Regions from separate parts of the Pseudacidovorax sp. DMC4 genome, predicted to be linked through region 2. Evidence: predicted binding sites of a transcription regulator. Region 2 holds the regulator's gene; the other holds the start of a gene.
What was found. The regulator NrdR, encoded in region 2, represses ribonucleotide reductase genes. The targets are predictions, from matches to a motif close to CACNANATNTNGTG.

Region 1 (7,150 bases), on a different contig from region 2:
GGCCATGGACGAGCTGCCACCGGAGGACACGGCGTTGAGGCGGCTCGATTGCACGGTCGACTTCTCGGCGTGCGTGGCGCTGATGGTGCGCAGGTAGTAGGTGGTCTTGAGGCCGCGCGTCCAGGCCAGCGTGTAGGTGTCGTGCAGCTTCTTGCCCGAGGCGCCGGCCATGTAGATGTTCAGACTCTGCGCCTGGTCGATCCACTTCTGGCGGCGCGCAGCGGCCTCGACCAGCCATTGCGGCTCGACCTCGAAGGCCGTGGCGTACAGCGCCTTCACGTCCTGCGGCACGCGGTCGATGGGACGCAGCGAGCCGTCGAAGTGCTTGAGGTCCATGACCATCACGTCGTCCCACAGGCCCAGGCGCTTGAGGTCGCGCACCAGGTAGTGGTTGATGACGGTGAATTCGCCCGACAGGTTGGACTTGACCGACAGGTTGCCGAAGCAGGGCTCGATCGAGGCGTCCACGCCGATGATGTTGGAGATGGTCGCCGTCGGTGCGATGGCCACGCAGTTGGAGTTGCGCATGCCGTCCTGCTTGATCTTGGCGCGCAGCGCGTCCCAGTCGAGGGTGCGCGAGCGGTCCACCTCGACATAGCCGCCGCGGGCCTTTTCCAGCAGGTCGAGCGAATCGATGGGCAGGATGCCCTTGTCCCACAGCGAGCCCTTGAAGCTGCTGTAGCGGCCACGCTCGGCGGCCAGTTCGGTGGAGGCCCAGTAGGCGTAGTAGCAGATGGCTTCCATCGACTTGTCGGCGAACTGGACGGCCTGCTCGCTGGCATAGGGGATGCGCAGCTCGTACAGCGCGTCCTGGAAGCCCATCAGGCCCAGGCCCACCGGGCGGTGGCGCAGGTTCGAGTCGCGCGCCTTCTTGACGGCGTAGTAGTTGATGTCGATGACGTTGTCGAGCATGCGCATGGCGACCGAGATGGTCTTCCTGAGCTTCTCGTGGTCGACGCCACCGTCCTTCAAGTGCTGAAGCAGGTTGACCGAGCCCAGGTTGCAGACGGCGGTCTCGGTGTCGCTGGTGTTGAGCGTGATCTCGGTGCAGAGGTTGGACGAGTGCACCACGCCGGCATGCTGCTGCGGCGAGCGCACGTTGCAGGCGTCCTTGAAGGTGATCCAGGGATGGCCGGTCTCGAACAGCATCGAGAGCATCTTGCGCCACAGGTCGGTGGCGGGCACCGTCTTGGCGGGCTTGATCTCGCCGCGCGCGGCCTTCTCTTCGTAGGCGACGTAGGCCTTTTCGAAGTCGGCGCCGAACAGGTCGTGCAGGTCGGGCACGGAAGAGGGCGAGAACAGCGTCCAGTTGCCCTTTTCCATCACGCGGCGCATGAACAGGTCGGGGATCCAGTTGGCCGTGTTCATGTCGTGGGTGCGGCGGCGGTCGTCACCCGTGTTCTTGCGCAGCTCCAGGAACTCCTCGATGTCCAGGTGCCAGGTCTCCAGGTAGGTGCAGACCGCGCCCTTGCGCTTGCCGCCCTGGTTGACGGCCACGGCCGTGTCGTTGACCACCTTGAGGAAGGGCACCACGCCCTGCGATTCGCCGTTGGTGCCTTTGATGTGCGAGCCCAGGGCGCGCACGCGGGTCCAGTCGTTGCCCAGGCCGCCGGCGAACTTCGACAGCAGCGCGTTCTCCTTGATCGACTCGTAGATGCCGTCCAGGTCGTCCGGCACCGTGGTCAGGTAGCAGGAGGACAGCTGCGAGCGCAACGTGCCGCTGTTGAACAGCGTGGGCGTGGACGACATGAAGTCGAACGACGAGAGCACCTCGTAGAACTCGATGGCGCGCGCCTCGCGGTCGATCTCGCCCAGCGCCAGGCCCATGGCCACGCGCATGAAGAAGGCCTGCGGCAGCTCGATGCGGCTCTTGCGCACGTGCAGGAAGTAGCGGTCGTACAGGGTCTGCAGGCCCAGGTAGTCGAACTTCAGGTCGCGGTCGGCCTTGAGGGCTGCGCCCAGGCGGCCCAGGTCGTACTGCAGCAGCTTCTCGTCGAGCAGCTCGTTCTCGACGCCCTTCTTGATGAACTGCGGGAAGTAGTCGGCGTAGGCGGCGCCCATTTCGGCGTGCGCCACTTCGCGGCCCAGCACTTCCTTGACGATGGTGTGCAGCAGCAGGCGCGCGGTGGCGTAGGTGTAGTCGGGATCCTTCTCGATCAGCGTGCGGGCAGCCAGGATCGAGGCCTTGTAGACCTCGTCCAGCGGCACGCCGTCGTACAGGTTGCGCATGGTCTCGGCCACGATGGGCTCGGCCTTCACGCCATCGCCCAGGCCGACGCAGGCGGACTGCAGCAGCGATTGCAGGGCGCCCATGTCCAGCGGAACTCGCTCGCCGCCGTCCAGCACATGCAGTTGCGGCGCGGCGGCCGCAGCCGTCTGCTCGACTTGCTTGGAGCGCTCTTGCGCACGGCGCTCGCGGTAGAGCACGTAGGCGCGGGCGACTTCCTGGTAGCCGCCGCGCATCAGGCCGAGCTCGACCTGGTCCTGCACGTCCTCGATGTGGAAGGTGCCGCCGCCCGGGCGCGAGCGCACCAGCGCGCGGACCACGGCCTGCGTCAGGCCCTCGACCGTCTCGCGCACGCTGGCCGAGGCCGCGCCCTGCGTCCCGTGCACCGCAAGGAAGGCCTTCATCATCGCCACGGTGATCTTCTCGGGCGCAAAGGGCACCACGGCGCCGTTGCGGCGGATGATCTGGTAGTGGGCGAGGGCCGGGGCCGTCGTGCCCGCCACATCGCGGCCGGCGGGCATCGTCGGCAGGGGCTGGGCGGAGGTGGCAGGGGAGTTCAAGGCAGTCTGCATGCGGTTCCTCTTGAGGGGGCTTGGTGTTCGTCGATCAGGGCGCGGGCGGGCAGGGATCCATGCCGCCGCGTCGATGGAGGGGCACTATATCTGGTGTCCGAAGGAGAGCCAATGCACTACCGGTAGTGTTTGGTCGGGCGACCGGGTCAAGCTTGACTTCCGGTGAAACCCCAGGATTTCGCGCCGGAGCCAAGCAGCAGTAGGTGCCTGCGCGGCCGAGGCCGCAACGATGGGGCTTGGCGGGCGATTTGGCGCGCAAACCCGCATGAACAGGGGCTTGGCGACGCCCGGCCATCCGGCCCGCCCCGGAGCGCTGGCGCCATCGCTCCCCGGGGTCCGATTGAAAAATTTAAGGAGCGGCCGGGAAGGCGATGGTGGTGCCCGCCAGCTGCCGCGCCAAGCGGGCCCAGTCGAAGCCCGGCCCCGGGTCGTATTTGCGGCCGGGGGCGATGTGTTCGTGGCCGGCGACGTGGGCAATCGGATAGCGGGCCGACAGTGCCCGCGCGAGCTGGGCCAGCGTCTCGTACTGCGCGTCCTCGAAACGCTCGCCTTCCAGACCTTCCAGTTCCACGCCGACCGAATCGTCATTGCAGTTGGCGCGTCCCCGCCACTGCGAGACGCCGGCGTGCCAGGCCCGGTCGTCCACGCTCACGAACTGCCAGAGTTCGCCATTGCGACGGATGTAGAAGTGCGCCGAGACCTCCAGGCCCCGGATCTGCGCGAAGTAGGGATGCGCGTCCCAGTCCAGCCGGTTGGTGAAGAGCTGCTGCACCTCCTCACCGCCATAGTGGCCGGGCGGCAGGCTGATGGAGTGCACCACCAGGAGGTCGATGCAGGCCCCCGCCGGACGGGGGCCGAAGTTGGGGGTGTCCAGCCGCCGCGCCGCCCGCAGCCAGCCACCGTCCCAGGGGGCGGTGTCGGGCTCAGTCATCGTCGCCATGCGGCACCGCGATGCCCAGACGCGCGATGCGGTAGCGGATCTGGCGCAGGCTCAGGCCCAGGCGCGCGGCAGCCGCGGTGCGGTTGTAGTTGGCCTCGCGCAGCGCGCGCTCGACGATGCCGCGTTCCTGGTCGTCGAGGTACTGCTGCAGATCAGTGGGCACGGGGGGGGCTCCCGCGACTGCCGGCGATCGGGTGGGCGCGGCCTCCGGCACGGGAACGGCCGTCACGGCGCCCGGCGCTGGCGTGGCAAAGAGCGGCATGGACAGGTCCTGCATACCGCTGCCGTCAGCGGCCTCGACGTCCAGCTGCAGCGTGTCGCCCTCGCTCAGTGCCACCGCGCGATGCAGCAGGTTCTCCAGTTCGCGCACGTTGCCGCGCAGCGGATGCGATTCGAGCTTGAGTAGCACCTGCATCGTCATCCTCGGCACCGGCTGGCCGCTTTCCTCGGCGATGCGCGCCAGCAGGGCGGTGCACAGGGCCGACAGGTCTTCCCGGCGCTCGCGCAGCGGCGGCAGCCGGACCTCGATCACGTTGAGGCGGTAGAACAGGTCCTGCCGGAAGCGGCCCGCCAGCACCTCGGCCTGCAGGTCCTTGTGTGTGGCGCTGACGATGCGCACGTCCACCGGCTCCTCCTGCGTGCTGCCGATGGGGCGCACGCAGCGTTCCTGGATGGCCCGCAGCAGCTTGGACTGCATGGCCAGAGGCAGGTCGCCGATCTCGTCGAGGAAGAGCGTGCCCCCGCGCGCCGCCTGGAAGTAGCCGTCACGGTCCTGCATCGCGCCGGTGTAGGAGCCCTTGCGTGCGCCGAAGAACTCGGCTTCCAGCAGCGCCTCCGGAATGGCGCCACAGTTGACGGCGACGAAGGGGCCTCCCGCCCGTTGGCTGCAGCCGTGCAGGGCGCGCGCCACCAATTCCTTGCCCGTGCCCGATTCGCCGTGAATCAGCACCGGCGCCATGCCGCGTGCCACACGCACGATGCGGGCCTTGACTGCGCGCATGACGTCCGACTCGCCCACCAGGCGCGCCAGCGCGGCGCGGGCCGCGGGCGCGACGCCTGCCTCGGCCGGCGCTTCTTCGGCCGGCACGATCGGCGCGGACTCGCGTGGCGACGCGGGACGTGCCGGCGTGCCGCCCGGGCGCTCCTGCACGGCCGAGGCCACCACGCTGCGGAACTGCTTCAGGTCCACCGGCTTGGTCAGGTAGTCGAAGGCGCCGGCCTTGAGCGCCTCGACGGCGTTCTCGGCCGAGCCGTAGGCGGTCATCACGACGCAGCGTTCGCTGCGCTGGTGGCGGGCGATGCGCTGCAGCAGCTCCAGGCCGAGCCCGTCGGGCAGCCGCATGTCGGTGATCACGGCATCGAAGCGGTTGGCCTGCAGGTGCTGCCACGCCTCCTCCACGCTGCTGGCCGCTTCGACCAGGTAGCCCTCGCGCAGCAGGGTCAGCTCGTAGAGGGTGCGCAGGTCGGGCTCGTCGTCCACGACGAGGATCTGCGCCGGCGGCGATGCGGGAGAACTGCTCACCGAGCTATTGTGGCAAAGCGCCCGCCTGCGCTGGCGCGAAGCTCAGCAGGAAGGCATTGCCGGCCGGCACGTCGGGTGCGGGACGCAGGCGTTCGTAGCGGATGGTGGCCCCATGGCGCTCGCACAGCTCGCGGCAGATGAACAGGCCCAGCCCGCTGGAGCGGCTCTCGGACGAGAAGAAGGGCTCGAACAGGTGGCGTTCCACGCCCTGCTCCAGGGGCGCGCCGTCGCTCCAGACGGCCAGGGTGGGCCGGCCGTCGCCCGCGGCGAAGGTGTGGACGCGGATGGATTCCTCGCCCGGTCCTGCATAGCGGGCGGCGTTGTCCAGCAGGTTGACCAGGATGCGCCGCAGGTGCTCCTCGTTGAAGCGCACCGCCGGCAGACTTTCCACCAGGCGCAGGGCCGGCTGCGCGCGGCCGCTCTGGCGGCTCCACTCGTCGACCATGGTGTAGACGCTGGCGGCAAGGGGCAGGGCCGTTCCCTGGCCCAGGTCGCTGCCCTGCTGGCGCACGCGCGCGACGTCCAGCACCTCGTCGACGATGCGGCCGAGCCGGCGTGCGTTCTGCTGCACCATGGCATTGAGGCGCTGCTGTGCCGGCTCGGTCAGATCCTCCTCCAGCAGGGCGCTGGCCTGCGTGATGGCGGCCAGCGGATTGCGGATCTCGTGCGCGACGGCCGCCGACATGCGGCCCATCGCAGCCATCTTCTCGGTGCGGATGCGGGCTTCCAGCTGTCGCAGGTCCTGCAGGAACATCACGCAGAAGCCGCGGTCGCGGGCGCCGTCCACGGCCGTCAGCCGGGTGCGCACCCGCAGCTCGCGCGGCGTGGCCTGGGGCTGGGCGATCGGCAGGTCGGCGCCGAGGTCGGCCCTGTCCTCGAAGGTGCGCTGCGCCAGGCTGGCCAGCGGCTGCCACGCCGGATGGGCCAGCAGCGAGCGCGGCAGCGAGCCGCGGTCCAGCCCGCCCCCCAGCAGGGCATCGGCGGCCGGGTTGGCCGTGTGCACGCGGCCGGCCTCGTCCACCACCAGCACGCCTTCGGCCAGCGCCTCGATCACGAGGGCATTGATCTGCGCCTGCAACTGGGCCGAATCCTGGCTGCGGCTGGCGCGGGCCTCTTCGCGGGCCAGCCGCAGCGCCAGCTGGTGGGCCAGCAGCGACAGCACGAACAGGCCCGTGCCGGTCAGTGCGGCCTGGAGCAGCCGGCCCGGCCCGTCGGGGCCGGCCGTGAGCTGGAAGCGCAGCGCCTCGGCCAGCATCAGCAGCGTGGCGGCCGAGGTGGTGGCCAGCCCGACCACCAGGCCCCCGGCCACGGCCGCCATGAGCACCGGAAGGGCCAGCAAGGGCGTGTAGTTGACCGTGGTGCCGGTCTGCAGCGCCTGAAGCAGTGCGAACACGGCAACGTCGAGGCCGATGCACAGCAGCCAGGTCATGCCCAGCCGTCGCAGCGGCAGGCGCGCGGGTGTACGCAGCCGGTCGGCCAGGGTGAAGGCGGCGTAGAGGGCCGTGATGGCCAGGGTCGGCGCGTGCGTGGACTGGCCCAGGGCGAAGGCAATGCCCTGCAGCGCCAGCAGCAGCAGTCCCACCGCCGGCCGGGCCGTCATGAAGCCACGCCACACCCGCTGCAGGGCCTGGCTGCGCTCGGTGCGGGTTTCCAGCGCGGACCAGTCCGTGTTTGACGACGGAAAGTCCGTGTCCGGTGTCATGGCTCCGCGGCGTCGCGGTGCCGGTCGCTGCAATAGGTGCCGTGGCGGCCGGACACGGCGTCGGAGGCCGGCAGGTGCAGGCCGCAATGGGCGCAGCGCACCATCTGCTGTGGCCCCCGGACGGCCGGCCGGGCGTTGGGCCGGGGCGGCGGTGCGGCGTCCAGTTCTTCCTGGCGGTTGCGCCGCC
Region 2 (7,150 bases):
GGTGCACGACTCGCAGCCTTGGAGCTCGCAGAGAAAGGAAAGTAGCGAATGAATCAGGTCTTGCGGGCTGGCATGCAGGGGTTGCGAACCTTTGCCAGCGACGTAGCCGATGGTTTCTTCGAGATCGTCCACAACGGCTTCGCGCTGATCGGGCTCGCGCTCGTGTTCGTCGTCGTCGCGCTGGCCGCCCGCCCCGACCTGCAACAGGTTGGCGAGGAGCGTCTGGCTGCCTGGGTGGAATCTCGCAAGCCGGCTCCGGCCCCCACCGATCCGGCACCCAACGCCGTGGAGCGGGCCACCGCGGCGCGCCCCGAAGAGCTGCCCCGCCCCCAGGCGGCCGTGGCCTACTGGCTCAGCCGCAAATACAAGGTGGCGGCCGAGCCCCTGAGCGTGCTGGTCGCCGAGGCCTACGACATCGGCCGGCAGACCAAGCTCGATCCGACGCTGATCCTGGCCATCATGGCCGTCGAATCGAGCTTCAACCCGTTCGCCCAGAGCCCCGTCGGCGCACAGGGCCTGATGCAGGTGATGACCCGCGTCCATGGCGACAAGTACGAGCCGGCCGGTGGCACGCTCGCGGCCTTCGACCCCATCACCAACCTGCGCGTCGGCGTCAAGGTGCTGCAGGAATGCATCGCCCGCGCCGGCTCGCTGGAAGGCGGCCTGCGCTATTACGTCGGTGCTGCGAACCTGGGTGACGACGGCGGCTACACCGTGAAGGTGATGGCCGAGCACGACCGCCTGCGCCAGGTGGCCAACGGCCGCAATGTGCCGATCTTCACCCCCTCGGCACCGGCCGCCACCACGCCGCCGCCGGCCGCGATGCCGACGCAGCCCACGCAACGGACCCAGCCGATCCCGGTCATGGCCCCGGCGGGAGAGCCCAAGCCCACGACGCGGCCGCCCGCCACGGTCGCCCTGCTGGAACAACCCGCGTCCTGACCGCTGCCACCCCGGCGAGCCTCCCAGGCGCCTTTGATCAGGCGCCTTTTTCTTTCTTGGGCGTGGCGCGCTGCGGTTCCCCTGGGACGAGGGAGGGACGAAGGCCTCGGCTACACTCCGCCGGTGCGCGACTGGCGATAGGCGCGGCCCCTCCTTGCGAGGCGAGCCGGCGCTGACGTGGATGACCACTGGGAAGCGCACCGCCCGCGGCTGGAGCCGGGGCGATCAGCCGTTCGCCTGGGCAGCCCTTGCCGGATCCGACGCCGCAAGGTCCCTCTTCTTCGAAGGACTGCCATGTACCAACGCAATATCCTGGTCCCAGAGACCGATCCCGAGCTGTACGCCGCCATCGTCGCCGAGACGCAGCGCCAGGAAGACCACATCGAGCTGATCGCCAGCGAGAACTACGCCTCGCCGGCCGTGATGGCCGCCCAGGGCTCGCAGCTCACCAACAAGTACGCCGAAGGCTATCCGGGCAAGCGCTACTACGGTGGCTGCGAATATGTCGACGTCGCCGAGCAACTGGCCATCGACCGCATCAAGCAACTCTTCGGCGCCGACGCCGCCAACGTGCAGCCGCACTGCGGCGCCTCCGCCAACGAGGCCGTGTTCCTGGCCTTCCTCAAGCCAGGCGACACCATCATGGGCATGAGCCTGGCCGAAGGCGGCCACCTCACCCACGGCATGCCGCTGAACATGTCAGGCAAGTGGTTCAACGTCGTCTCCTACGGCCTGAACGACAAGGAAGAGATCGACTACGACGCGATGGAGCGCAAGGCCCACGAGTCCAGGCCCAAGCTGATCGTGGCCGGTGCCTCGGCCTACAGCCTGCGCATCGACTTCGAGCGCTTCGCCAAGGTGGCCAAGGACGTCGGCGCCATCTTCATGGTCGACATGGCCCACTATGCCGGCCTGATCGCCGCGGGCGTGTACCCCAACCCTGTGCCCTATGCCGATGTGGTGACCTCCACCACCCACAAGAGCCTGCGCGGCCCGCGTGGCGGCTTCATCCTGATGAAGGCGGAGCACGAAAAGGCGATCAACAGCGCCATCTTCCCAGGCCTGCAAGGTGGCCCCCTGATGCACGTCATCGCCGCCAAGGCCGTGGCCTTCAAGGAAGCGCTGACGCCCGAGTTCAAGGCCTACCAGCAGCAGGTGGTGAAGAACGCCCAGATCGTGGCCGAGACGCTGACCTCGCGCGGCCTGCGCATCGTGAGCGGCCGTACCGAGAGCCACGTGATGCTGGTCGACCTGCGCGCCAAGGGCATCACCGGCAAGGAAGCCGAGGCCGTGCTGGGCAGCGCCCACATGACCATCAACAAGAATGCGATCCCCAACGATCCCGAGAAGCCCTTCGTGACCAGCGGCGTGCGCGTTGGCACCCCTGCGATGACCACCCGCGGCTTCAAGGACGAGGAAGCCCGCGCCACGGCCCACCTGATTGCCGACGTGCTGGACAACCCGCGCGACGCCGCCAACATCGAAGCCGTGCGCGCCAAGGTTGCAGCACTCACCAGCCGCTTCCCGGTCTACCGCTGAAGCAGGCACGGCCGCATGAAATGCCCCTTCTGCGGCCACGCCGAGACGCAGGTCGTCGAGACCCGCATCTCGGAAGATGGCGACTTCGTCCGCCGCCGCCGCCAGTGCGGCGGCTGCGAGAAGCGCTTCACCACCTACGAGCGGCCTGACGTCAACTTTCCGGCGGTCGTCAAGAAGGACGGCAGCCGCGCCGACTACGACCCGGCCAAGGTGCGCGCCTCGATGATGCTCGCCCTGCGCAAGCGACCCGTGGGCGTGCAGCAGATCGACGAGGCGCTCATGCGCATCGAGCAGACGCTGCTGTCGGGCGGGCTGCGCGAGATCGAGTCGAGCAAGCTCGGCGAACTGGTCATGCACGAGCTGCAGCGGCTGGACAAGGTCGCCTACGTGCGCTTCGCCTCGGTGTACCGCAGCTTCGAGGACGTCGAAGAGTTCCGCCGGCTTTTGCGGGACATCTGACCGCCGCCGGCCTCCTGGGGCGGCAGCATGCCGATGCACGCCCGCAGCGTCGGCTCACCTTCCTTTCCCGACTCTCCCTGCCTGTCCGCTGATCGCCCCCGGCGGCACTCCCGTCGTGCATCGGTGCCTGGCGCATGGATGCGTCCCTAACATCCCGCGCTCGAACGGGAACGAGGGGGCGCACCATGCGAGGAAGGAACGCGCGATCGGCGCGGATGCGGGGCTTTTCGCTGGTCGAGGGGCTGATCTGTCTGGCCGTCATGCTGACGGCCGCCACGGTGGCCATGCCCAACGTGGCGCGCTGGCTGCGCGACTGGCAGAGCAGCCGTGCCAGCCAAGCCCTGCGCGAGAGCCTCGACCTCGCGCGCATCCACGCCCTGCGTTCCTCCGGCCGTGCCACGGTCTGCGTCAGCGCCGACGGCAACGGCTGCCTCGCCTCCTCGGACTGGAGCGCCGGCTGGATCGTCTTCGGCGACCGTGATGGCGACGGCGTGCGCGGCACGGACGAGCCGCTGATGCACGTCCAGCCGCGTCTGCCCGGGCTGCTGCGCATCGCGCCGGCCAGCGGCAGCGTCCAGCGCCTCGTGTTCCTGCCCAACGGCCTGCTGAACAGCACGCCGACCAGCCTCGCGATCACCTCGAGCCATCCCGAAGTGCCGGTGCGCAAGCTGGTGCTCAACCGCATCGGCCGTGCGCGGGTGACGACCGGATCGTGAGGGTGGCCGCCATCGCGCCTCGCCGCCGCGCCCTGGGCTTTTCGCTGCTCGAAGTGCTCGTCGCGCTGATGCTCCTGGCCGGTGCCGCCCTGGGTGGGGCGCGGCTGGCCGCACGCACCTACCAGCAACTGCAGGCCACCCAGCAACGGGCGGCCGCCCTCCTCCTCGCGCAGGACCATGCCGAACGCGCCCGCATGAATCCCAGGGGCCTGCAGGAGGGGCGCTATGCGCTCGGCCTCGATCAGCCACCGCCTGCAGCCGCCGCACCCGCAGCCGACCTGGCCGACGCCGCGGAGGCCGCGCGGCGGGTCGCAGCGCTGGACCAGCGCAACCTCCTCACGACGGCGGCCGCCCAACTGCCCCAGGCTCGTGCGCAGGTGAAGACCACCCAGGACAATGGCGCCCAGGTGCTGCAGGTCTGGCTGGTCTGGTGGACCGCCGGCGCGGCAGCCGAGGACGGGCTGGGTGCCGCCAACCAGGCCGACTGCCCGGCCGAACTGGGCAAGCCTGCCCCCGAACAGGCCTGCCTCTTCCAGCGCTTCGCCCTCTGATGCCATCGGAACACCGTCGACACGCGCGGCACCGGCAGGCCGGCACCAGCCTCGTCGAGTTGCTGCTGTCCTCCGCCATCGGCCTTGCCCTCGTGCTTCTGGCGGTCCAGGTCTACGTGATCACCGGCCAGCCGGTACGCCGCGTCGCGGCGCAGGTGCAACTCCACAGCGACGGCGCGATGACCCTGCAACTGCTGGCCCAGCAGATGCGGCTCGCCGGCTTGTCGGAGTTCGACGACCAGGGCACGCCGCATTTCCAGGGCCTCGCCGTGCGAGGCTGCGCAGGCGCCTTTTCCGATACGGGCGCCGCCTTCGACGCACTGGCCTGCAAGGCGCCCACCGGCGATGCGCGGCCGCACGCCTTCGCGATCCGGCATCAGGCAGACGTCCATGTCACGGTGCCGGTGGGCACCGACCAGCCGTCCAACTGCGTGCTGGAGGGCATCGCCGCCTGGGCCACGTCCAGCTCGGACGGCGCCTTGCGCTACGCGCTGGCCGACCAGCGCTACTTCATCGAGCCGGACGATGACGGCGTGCCCACGCTGTACTGTCGCGGCCTGCGCGACGCGGGCGTGATGGGCAGCAAGCAGGCCCTCGCCAGCCAGGTCGAGGACATGCGCGTACTCTACGCCGTGACTCGCCTTCCCGACGGCAGCGAACCGCAGTCGGCGCAGGTCACAGCCTATGTGCGGGCCGACGATGCCGCGCTGGGCGCCACCGCCGAGCGCTGGCGGCGCGTGATCGGCATGAGCCTGTGCATCGTCGTGCGCAGCGCCTCGCCGGTGGCAGGCGCCCAGCAGACGCCGGAGTCCTACCTCGATTGCGACGGCGAGCCGCAGCAGGCCCTGGACGGACGGCTGCGGCGCAGCTTTCGCACCACGGTCTTCTTCCATGCCCTGCGGCCTGCACTGGACGCGGGAACCTCCTCATGAAGCGCCGCAGTCGCCAGGCACCCCGCGCGCGGCATCTGGCCGAGCGAGGGCAGGCCCTCGTGGTCCTGATGTTGCTCCTGCCTGCGCTGACAGCGGCCACCGCCCTGGCGGTGCGGGGCGCCATCACCGCCGCCCGGCAGTTGCAGGCCCAGCAGACCAGTGCGCAGGCCCAGGAGGCCGCCAGCCTCGCCCTGCGCCAATGCGAAGCGCTGGTCATGGCGACCCTCGCCCCCGATGCGGCCGATCCGCGAACCGTCGCCGTGACCGCCGCCCAGGCCGAGCAGACCTGGAACCGGCTGTCTGCCTGGCGCCCGGGCGCCTCCGGCCTGCGCACCGCCGCCGTCGCTGGACCCGACGGCCGCAGCCTGGGGGCGGGGCAATGCCTGTTCCAGCGGCTCGCGGACGGCGCGCAGGGCCTGCGCTTCGTGGTCACGGCACGGGGTCTCTCGGCCGATGCGCAGGTCTCGGCGCAGACCGGCATGCTGCTCGACGGTGCCGAGGCCTGGCAGCAGGCGGTGCTTCGCAAGGCCGCCGACCCTTGCCAGGGCGCGGGCGCGCCGTCCACCCCGACCTGCGCGCCCCCAGGCTGGACGCGCCGCTGGCGCACGTTGATCACCCCTCCCGCCGCCAACCCCGGATGAAACGTTCTGCCCCGCGCCGGCCACCCACCGGCTTCTCGCTGATCGAGCTGCTGGCGGCCCTGGCCATCGCCACGCTGCTCGCCGCCATCGCGCTGCCGGCCTACCAGGAGCACGTGCGACGCACTCATCGCGCGGCGGCCCAGTTGGCCCTCATGGAGGCCGAGCATCATCTGCATCGCTACCACGCCGCCCGCCTGAGCTTTGCGGGCGCGGCACTGCCGGACGCCCTGACCCGCGTGCCCGCCACCGGCGCTGTCGTCTATCGCCTGACGCTGACGCTCGACGCCAGCCAGCCGCAGCGCTTCACACTGGCCGCCACGCCCACGGGCGCCATGCAGGGCGACCGCTGCGGCACGCTGTCCGTCGACCAGACCGGCCGTCGCACGATCAGCAACAATGCCGCGGACACCCTGCCGAGCGACTGCTTCAAAGCCTCATGAGCGACCTCCCCGTCCTGCCACCCCTGCCCGACCACGACCTCACCTGGATGGCCCGGGCGCTGGACCTGGCCTCGGGCGCGGTCGGCCTGTCCGATCCCAACCCCCGCGTCGGCTGTGTGATCGTGGCCGAGGACGGCACGGTGCTGGGACAGGGCCACACCCAGCAGGCCGGCGGGCCTCATGCCGAAGTGATGGCGCTGCGCGATGCCCAGGCGCGCGGCCATGCCGTCAAGGGCGCCACCGCCTATGTGACGCTCGAGCCCTGCAGCCACCACGGCCGCACGCCGCCCTGCTGCGATGCGCTGGTGGCGGCCGGCGTGGGCCGAGTCGTGGCGGCGCTTCAGGATCCGAACCCGCAGGTCGCCGGCCGCGGCATGGCGCGCCTGCGCGCGGCGGGCATCGACGCCCGCCTGCTCGACGCCGCCAGCGAGCCGGCCCAGGGCGCCCGCGCCCTCAACATCGGCTTTTTCAGCCGCATGGTGCGCGCCAAGCCCTGGGTCCGCCTCAAGACCGCCGCCTCGCTGGACGGCAAGACCGCCCTGCCCGACGGCACCAGCCAATGGATCACCGGCGAGGCCGCCCGCGCCGACGGCCACCGCTGGCGGGCCCGCGCCGCCGCCCTGCTCACCGGCGCCGGTACCGTGCTGGACGACGACCCCCGGCTGGACGTGCGCGGCCTGACCATCGCCCGCCAACCCACGCTGGTGGTGGTGGACAGCCGCCTGCAGACCCCGCTGGACGCCCGGCTGTTCGCGGCCGAGCGGCCGGTCTGGTTCTACGCGGCAGCGCCGGAGGACGCGCGAGCCGACGCGCTGCAGGCCCGCGGCGCCCACCTGACGCGCATGGCCGACGCCCAGGGCAAGGTCGACCTCGCCGCGATGCTGGCCGACCTGGCCCGGCGCGAGATCAACGAGCTGCATGTGGAAGCCG

Region 1: the regulator NrdR is predicted to act here: its motif matches at 2,882-2,895, upstream of ACT54X_RS21435 (ribonucleoside-diphosphate reductase subunit alpha).

What each region holds. Positions count from the first base shown of each region.
Region 1 covers NZ_JBQUYR010000012.1:145,966-153,115, forward strand. Annotated here, with positions in the region: gene ACT54X_RS21435 (ribonucleoside-diphosphate reductase subunit alpha) at 1-2,799, opposite strand, end outside; gene ampD (1,6-anhydro-N-acetylmuramyl-L-alanine amidase AmpD) at 3,149-3,739, opposite strand; gene ACT54X_RS21445 (sigma 54-interacting transcriptional regulator) at 3,723-5,261, opposite strand; gene ACT54X_RS21450 (sensor histidine kinase) at 5,266-6,963, opposite strand; gene ACT54X_RS21455 (PP0621 family protein) at 6,960-7,150, opposite strand, start outside.
Region 2 covers NZ_JBQUYR010000001.1:530,272-537,421, forward strand. Annotated here, with positions in the region: gene ACT54X_RS02395 (lytic transglycosylase domain-containing protein) at 49-942, shown strand; ZMP/ZTP riboswitch at 1,060-1,192, shown strand; gene glyA (serine hydroxymethyltransferase) at 1,237-2,481, shown strand; gene nrdR (transcriptional regulator NrdR) at 2,497-2,940, shown strand; gene ACT54X_RS02410 (GspH/FimT family pseudopilin) at 3,156-3,656, shown strand; gene pilV (type IV pilus modification protein PilV) at 3,653-4,207, shown strand; gene ACT54X_RS02420 (PilW family protein) at 4,207-5,139, shown strand; gene ACT54X_RS02425 (hypothetical protein) at 5,136-5,780, shown strand; gene ACT54X_RS02430 (type IV pilin protein) at 5,777-6,220, shown strand; gene ribD (bifunctional diaminohydroxyphosphoribosylaminopyrimidine deaminase/5-amino-6-(5-phosphoribosylamino)uracil reductase RibD) at 6,217-7,150, shown strand, end outside.